2 linked regions of the Verminephrobacter eiseniae EF01-2 genome follow. The protein of the gene in region 2 interacts with the protein of the main gene of each other region in a pairwise test. Links are inferred from orthologs where the notes say so. Each region holds a gene or a part of one and is shown on either strand. Other genes may lie near its edges.

Region 1 (3,483 bases), 1.0 Mb from region 2 along the record:
GCGCCGGTTGCCACGCCGCTTCATCGGGCGCAGTTGGGAGAACTCCTGCTCCCAGTAACGCAGCACATGGGGTTTGACGCCGCACAGTTGGGCGACCTCACCAATGGTGAAGTAGCGCTTGGCAGGGATGGCGGGAAGGTGGTGGCCCATGGATTGCGGGTTCAGACCAGAAAGCTGGCAAGCCTACCGCAGACACGCCGGTACCGCCAGCCAGTTGGTGTCCAGATTGCGACAAAGGCGGTCTCCAATTTATCCGATCGCGGCTGTCTGTATCTGTTCCTTGAGCTTGCTGCTGGCATGAAAGATCACGACGCGGCGTGCCTGGATGGGGATGGCTTCGCCCGTGCGCGGGTTGCGCCCGGGTCTGGGCGCTTTGGTGCGGATCTGAAAATTGCCGAAGCCCGATAACTTGACGTCTTTGCCGTCGACCAGACTTTGCGCAATCAGATCGAAAACCGCGTCGATCATGTCTTTGGACTCGCGCTTGTTCAGGCCGATCTGATCAAACAGTAGTTCGGCCAACTGTGCTTTCGTCAGCGCCGGTGTCTCCAGGTTTTCTACTGCAAATTCGATCATGGCATCACTCCCATCGGGCGTCATCCGGCACGCAGCCGGGCGCCTGTGCACCGGGCCAGTTGGTCGGCCACGGCCTGCACGGCGGTATCGATCCGGGTTTCGGTGAGTGTGGCTTCGTCGCTGGCCAGGGTCAGGCGCAGGGCCAGGCTTTTCTCACCGGGGGCCAATCCGGTTGCGGGCGCCGGTTCAGCGGCATGTTCACCGGCACGCGGCGCCTTGGGGCGGTAGATGTCATACAGCACGGCCGAGCGCATGGTGTCGGGTGCGGCCCGTTGCACGGCGGCCATGATGTCGGCATGTGTCACGCGCTCGGCCACTACCACGGCCAGGTCGCGCTCGACGGCCTGATGCCGGGCCACGGGCCGGAAGCGGGCCACCTCGCGTTGCAGCACGGCGTCGAGTTCGAGCTCGAACAGCACCGGGGCCTGGGGCAGTTCCCAGGATTGGCGCCACTGCGGATGCAACTCGCCGACAAAGCCGATGGCGCGCCCGTTCAGCAGCACGCGCGCACAGCGGCCAGGGTGCAGGGCCGGATGGCTTGCCGCTTCAAAGTCGGCAGACAGTGGCGCCAGCAGGGCCTGCACATCACCCTTGACATCGAAGAAGTCGATGGCCTGCTCCTTGCGTCCCCATTGCAGGATGTCGCCCGGGCCATAGGCCAGGCCCGCCACGCGCAGGGGCTGGTGGATGCCCGCCACCGTGGTGTCGGTGTTCTTGATGTCGTCAGCGCGCAGGAACACCCGGCCCAACTCGAACACGCGCACACGCGCGGCCTTGCGGTCCAGATTGAACCTCAAAACCTGTAGCAACGAGCCAAACAAAGTAGAGCGCATGACGCTCATCTGGCTGGCAATCGGGTTGAGCAGCCGGATCGGCTGCGGATTGGCCGCCAGTTCCAGTTCCCAGCGCTCTGGCACAAAGCTGAAGTTGATCGTTTCCTGGTAACCAGCGCCGGCCAGCGCGCGGCGCACGGCGAATGGGCTGCGCCTGGCCTCGGCGGCGAGTTGGGGGGCCATGGGTGCCAGCGGGGGCGTGGCCGGCAGTTTGTCGTAGCCCACCATGCGCGCGACTTCTTCGATCAGGTCTTCCTCTATCGTGAGGTCAAAGCGGTGGGCCGGTGGCGTGACCGTGAGCTGGCCATCGCCCTGCACCATCGGCAAGGCCAGGCGTTGCAGTGCGTCGGCGCATTGCTGCTGCGTCAGCGGCATGCCGATGACCTTGGCCGCACGCGCCACGCGCAGCGTGACAGGCTGCGGCACAGGCAGGTTCAGGCACTGGTCGTCGATGGGGCCGCAGGCTGTCTGCGGCGTGCCGCAGATGGCGCTGACCAGCGCGGTGATGCGTTCGATATGCTCTACGGTCAGGCTCGGGTCGACGCCGCGCTCGAAGCGGTGGCCGGCATCGGTTGCGCAGTTCAGGCGCCGCGAGCGCCCTGCCACCGCCTTGGGCCACCAGAAGGCGGCCTCGATGTAGATATGCCGGGTCTGCTCCGACACGGCCGTGGCGTTGCCGCCCATGATGCCGGCCAGCGATTCGACCTGCTCGTCGTCGGCAATCACGCCCACCTTGTCGTCGAGCGTGATGCGGTTGCCATCGAGCAATGTGAGCTGCTCGCCAGGTTTGCTCCAGCGCACATGGAGCCCGCCGCAGATCTTGTCGAGGTCAAAAATATGCGATGGCCGGCCGAGCTCGAACATCACGTAGTTGGAGATGTCCACCAGTGGCGCTACGCTGCGCTGGCCGCAGCGGGCCAGGCGCTCGCGCATCCACTGCGGCGTGGTGGCATGCGGGTTCAGATGGCGCACGATGCGGCCGGAAAAGCGCCCGCACAGGTCAGTGGCACTGACCTGCACCGGCAGTTTGTCGGCAATCCTGGCGGCGACTGCGGGAAACGATGGCTGCTGCAGCGCAGCGCCCGTCAGTGCCGAGACTTCGCGCGCAATGCCATGGACGCTCAGGCAATGCGCCAGATTGGGCGTGAGCTTGAGGGTGAACAGCATGTCGTCGAGATCCAGGTGCACGCGGATGTCCTGGCCCAGGGGGGCCGATGCGTCCAGTTCCAGCAAACCGCCGCCATGCTCCTCGGACAGCCTGAGTTCGCGGGCCGAGCACAGCATGCCCTGGCTGGGCACGCCGCGCAGTTGACCCAGTTCGATGCGGACAGGCTGGCCGTCATCTCCGGCTGGCAGTTCTGCGCCGACCAATGCGCAAGGCACTTTGATGCCCACCCGGGCATTGGGCGCACCGCAGACGATGTTGAGCAGAGCGCCACCCTGCCCCACGTCCACCTGGCACACGCGCAGGCGGTCGGCCTCGGGATGCTGCGCGACCGCCTTGATGTGGCCCACCACGACCCGGGTGCAAGGGGGCGCCACGGGGCGCAGTGCTTCCACCTCCAGGCCGGCCATGGTCAGCGTTTGCGCCAGTTCGACCGTGGTCAGCGGCGGGTTACAGAACTCGCGCAACCAGGATTCGGGAAATTGCATGGTCAGACTCTTGTACGGATCGGCGTTACCGGAACTGCGACAGAAAACGGATGTCGCCGTCAAAGAACAGGCGCAGGTCGCTGACGCCGTAGCGCAGCATGGTCAGTCGGTCCAGCCCCATGCCGAAGGCAAAGCCGATGTACTTTTCGGGATCCAGTCCCATGTTGCGCACCACGTTCGGGTGCACCTGGCCCGAGCCGGCCACTTCCAGCCAGCGGCCAGCCAGCGGGCCGGTCTGAAACCGGATGTCGATCTCGGCGCTGGGCTCCGTAAAGGGGAAAAAACTGGGACGAAAGCGCAGCACCAAATCATCGCTTTCAAAAAACCTGCGGCAAAAGCCCGTGAAGATGACCTTCAGGTCCTTGAAGCCCACGTTCTCGCCGATCCACAGGCCCTCGCACTGGTGGAACATCGGCGAGTG
Region 2 (3,321 bases):
GCTGGGTTATTGCCCCGAACGGGCCTTGCGCCCTGCCGCATACAATACCCGGCCGCGCGCCCTGACAGGCGCTGTGCCCGGCTGGGCGCCATGACCGGCGCCTGGCCCGGGACATCCGTGCCCTGGCCGGCATTTTGCCCTGGCGCCGGCCCCTGGCGGCTCAGGGTATTTCGACCATCCGTTGTGGAGTCCCGTCTGTGTTCATATCTTCCGCTTTTGCCCAAACCGCGCCTGCACCTGCCGCAGGCGGTGGCGACATGATGTCGATGCTCAGCAGCCTGGCTTTGCCGGCCGCGATGATGGTGGTGCTTTATCTGGTGATGATCCGCCCCCAGATGCGGCGCCAAAAGGAGCACCGCACGATGATCGAGGCGCTGGCCCGGGGCGATGAAGTGGCCACCACCGGCGGCATCGTCGGCAGGGTGACGCGCCTGTCCGAAGGCTTTTTGCAGGTCGAGATCGCCCCGGGCGTCGAAGTGCAAATGCAGCGCAGCGCCGTGGTGCAGGTGCTGCCCAAAGGCTCGGTCAAGTAACCCGCCGGGCCTGGAGGCAAAAGCGCGATCATGAACCGTTACCCGGTCTGGAAGTACACGATCCTGGTGATCGTGCTGCTGGTGGGGGTCTTGTACACCCTGCCCAATTTCTTTGGCGAGGCGCCTGCGGTGCAGGTCTCGTCGGCCAAGACCGCCGTCGCGGTCGACGCCGCCGTGCAACAGCGGGTGCAAGAGGCGCTCCAGGCCGCAGGCATCACGCCCGACTTCGTGGAGTTGCAGGGCAATTCGGTGCGCGCGCGTTTCGACACGCCCGACACCCAGCTCCAGGCCAAGGACGCGATCGAAAAAGCCCTGGTGCCCGATGCCGGCAATGCCTCGTACATCGTGGCGCTGAACCTGGTTTCGCGCTCGCCGACCTGGCTCAAGGCGCTGCACGCCAATCCGATGTACCTGGGCCTGGACCTGCGTGGCGGCGTGCACTTCATGCTGCAAGTGGACATGCAGGCCGCGCTGACGAAAAAGGCCGAGTCCTATGCCGGCGACATCCGTGGTTTGCTGCGCGACCAGGGCATACGCCATGGCGGCGTCAGCCGCGAAGGCCAGAACATCGACATCCGGGTGCGCGACGAGGCCACGCTGACGGCCGCGCGCAACGCGATTGCCCGGTCGCTCACCGACCTGCAACTGAGCAGCCGGCCCGAAGACGGCGCCGACAGCGCCGGCGGCGGGTTCAGGCTGCGCGCTTTCATCAAGCCCGAGGCCACGCGCCTCGTGCAGGAGCAGGCGCTCAAGCAGAACATCGTCACGCTGCACAACCGGATCAACGAACTCGGCGTGGCCGAGCCCGTGATACAGCAGCAGGGCCAGGATCGCATCGTGGTGCAACTGCCCGGCGTGCAGGACACGGCCAAGGCCAAGGACATCCTGGGCCGCACCGCGACACTGGAAGTGCGCATGGTCGACGAAAGCACCGAGGCGCGCAGCGCCGCCAGCGGGCGCGTTCCGCTGCCCTTGGGGTCGGAACGCTACCCGGAGCGCAACGGCCAGCCGGTGATCGTCAAAAAGCAGGTCGTCCTGACCGGCGAGAACCTGACCGACGCGCAGCCCGGCTTCGATGGCCAGACCCAGGAGCCTACCGTCAACCTGACGCTCGACGCCAAGGGCGCGCGCATCTTTCGCGATGTCACGCGCGAGAACGTGGGCAAGCGCATGGCCATCGTGCTGTTCGAGAAGGGCCAGGGCGAAGTGGTCACGGCCCCGGTGATCCGCTCGGAGATCGGCGGCGGTCGCGTGCAGATCTCCGGCAGCATGAGCACGGACGAGGCCCACGACACCGCGTTGCTGCTGCGCGCCGGTTCGCTGGCAGCGCCGATGGAAATCATCGAAGAGTTCACCATCGGCCCGACCTTGGGCGCGGACAACATCGAGCGCGGCATCCACAGCGTGGTCTGGGGTCTGGCGGCGATTGCGCTGTTCATGTGCTGTTACTACCAGTTGTTTGGCCTGTTCTCCAGCATCGCACTGGCGGTCAACGTGCTGCTGCTGGTGGCCGTGCTGTCGATGCTGCAGGCCACGCTGACCTTGCCGGGCATCGCCGCCATGGCCTTGGCGATCGGCGTGGCGATCGACTCCAACGTGCTGATCAATGAGCGCATCCGCGAAGAATTGCGCTCGGGCATCTCCGCGCAGGCGGCCATCCACACCGGCTACGAGCGCGCCTGGGCCACCATCGTCGATTCCAACGTCACCACCCTGATTGCCGGCCTGGCCCTGCTGACCTTTGGCTCCGGCCCGGTGCGCGGCTTTGCCGTGGTGCACTGCATCGGCATCTTGACCAGCATGCTCTCGGCCGTGCTGTTCTCGCGCGCTTTGGTGAACCTGTGGTACGGGCGCCAGAAAAAGCTCAAGAGCCTGGCCATAGGCCAGGTCTGGAAGCCCGAGGCCGACAGCGCCGTGGTCAACATCAATCAAAGCGCATAAGGAACGGCGACCATGGAATTTTTCCGCATCCGCAAAGACATCCCCTTCATGAAGCAGGCGCTGGTCTTCAACGCGATCTCCTTCATCACCTTTGCGCTGGCGGTCGTCTTCTTGCTGACCCGGGGTCTGCACCTGTCGGTGGAGTTCACCGGCGGCACGGTGATGGAACTGGCCTACGGCCAGAGCGCCGATCTGGCCAAGATCCGTCAGACGGTCTCCGCGCTGGGCTACCCCGAGGTGCAGGTGCAGAACTTCGGCACCGCCCGTGACGTGATGATCCGCCTGCCGACCCTCAACAAGGACATGGACAAGAGCCTGACCTCGGCCCGGCAAAGCGAGCAGGTGCTGGCTGCGCTCCAGGCCGTGGACCCGCAGGTCAAACTGCGCCGCACCGAGTTTGTCGGCCCGCAGGTGGGCGAGGAGCTGGTGCACGGCGGCCTGATGGCGCTGGCCATGGTGGTCATCGGCATCGTGATCTACTTGGCGCTGCGCTTCGAATGGAAGTTCGGTGTCGCCGCCATCATCGCCAACCTGCATGACGTGGTGATCATCCTGGGCTTTTTTGCGTTCTTCCAGTGGGAGTTCTCGCTGTCGGTGCTGGCCGCCGTGCTGGCGGTGCTGGGCTACTCGGTCAACGAATCGGTGGTGATCTTCGACCGGATCCGCGAAGCCTTCCGCAAGTACCGCAAGATGGACACTGCGGCGGTGATCGACCACGCCATCACCAGCACGATGAGCCGCACCATCATCACCCACGCCTCGACCGAGGCCATGGTGCTGTCGATGTTCTTCTTTGGCGGCCCGAGCCTGCATTACTTTGCGCTGGCGCTGACGATAGGCATTTTGT

What was found. The genes of interacting proteins can lie anywhere in the genome.
Region 1: the proteins of secD (region 2) and pheT interact in binary tests that used the Escherichia coli proteins (3 or more experiments, as listed by UniProt). The link is inferred for Verminephrobacter eiseniae EF01-2 from one-to-one orthologs.

What each region holds. Positions count from the first base shown.
Region 1 is NC_008786.1:3,443,747-3,447,229, reverse strand. Bases 330-3,455 are described here. They hold pheT (phenylalanine--tRNA ligase subunit beta), read right to left. Parts: upstream 3,063-3,455; coding sequence 597-3,062; downstream 330-596. Other genes in these bases: pheS (phenylalanine--tRNA ligase subunit alpha), read right to left, coding at 3,088-3,455; VEIS_RS15045 (integration host factor subunit alpha), read right to left, coding at 330-576. Outside these bases: VEIS_RS15050 (MerR family transcriptional regulator), read right to left, coding at 1-150; more of VEIS_RS15045, read right to left, coding at 250-329; more of pheS, read right to left, coding at 3,456-3,483.
Region 2 is NC_008786.1:4,480,630-4,483,950, reverse strand. Bases 55-3,018 are described here. They hold secD (protein translocase subunit SecD), read left to right. Parts: upstream 55-563; coding sequence 564-2,474; downstream 2,475-3,018. Other genes in these bases: secF (protein translocase subunit SecF), read left to right, coding at 2,487-3,018; yajC (preprotein translocase subunit YajC), read left to right, coding at 198-533. In the rest of the region: more of secF, read left to right, coding at 3,019-3,321. UniProt on the Escherichia coli protein: Part of the Sec protein translocase complex. Interacts with the SecYEG preprotein conducting channel. SecDF uses the proton motive force (PMF) to complete protein translocation after the ATP-dependent function of SecA.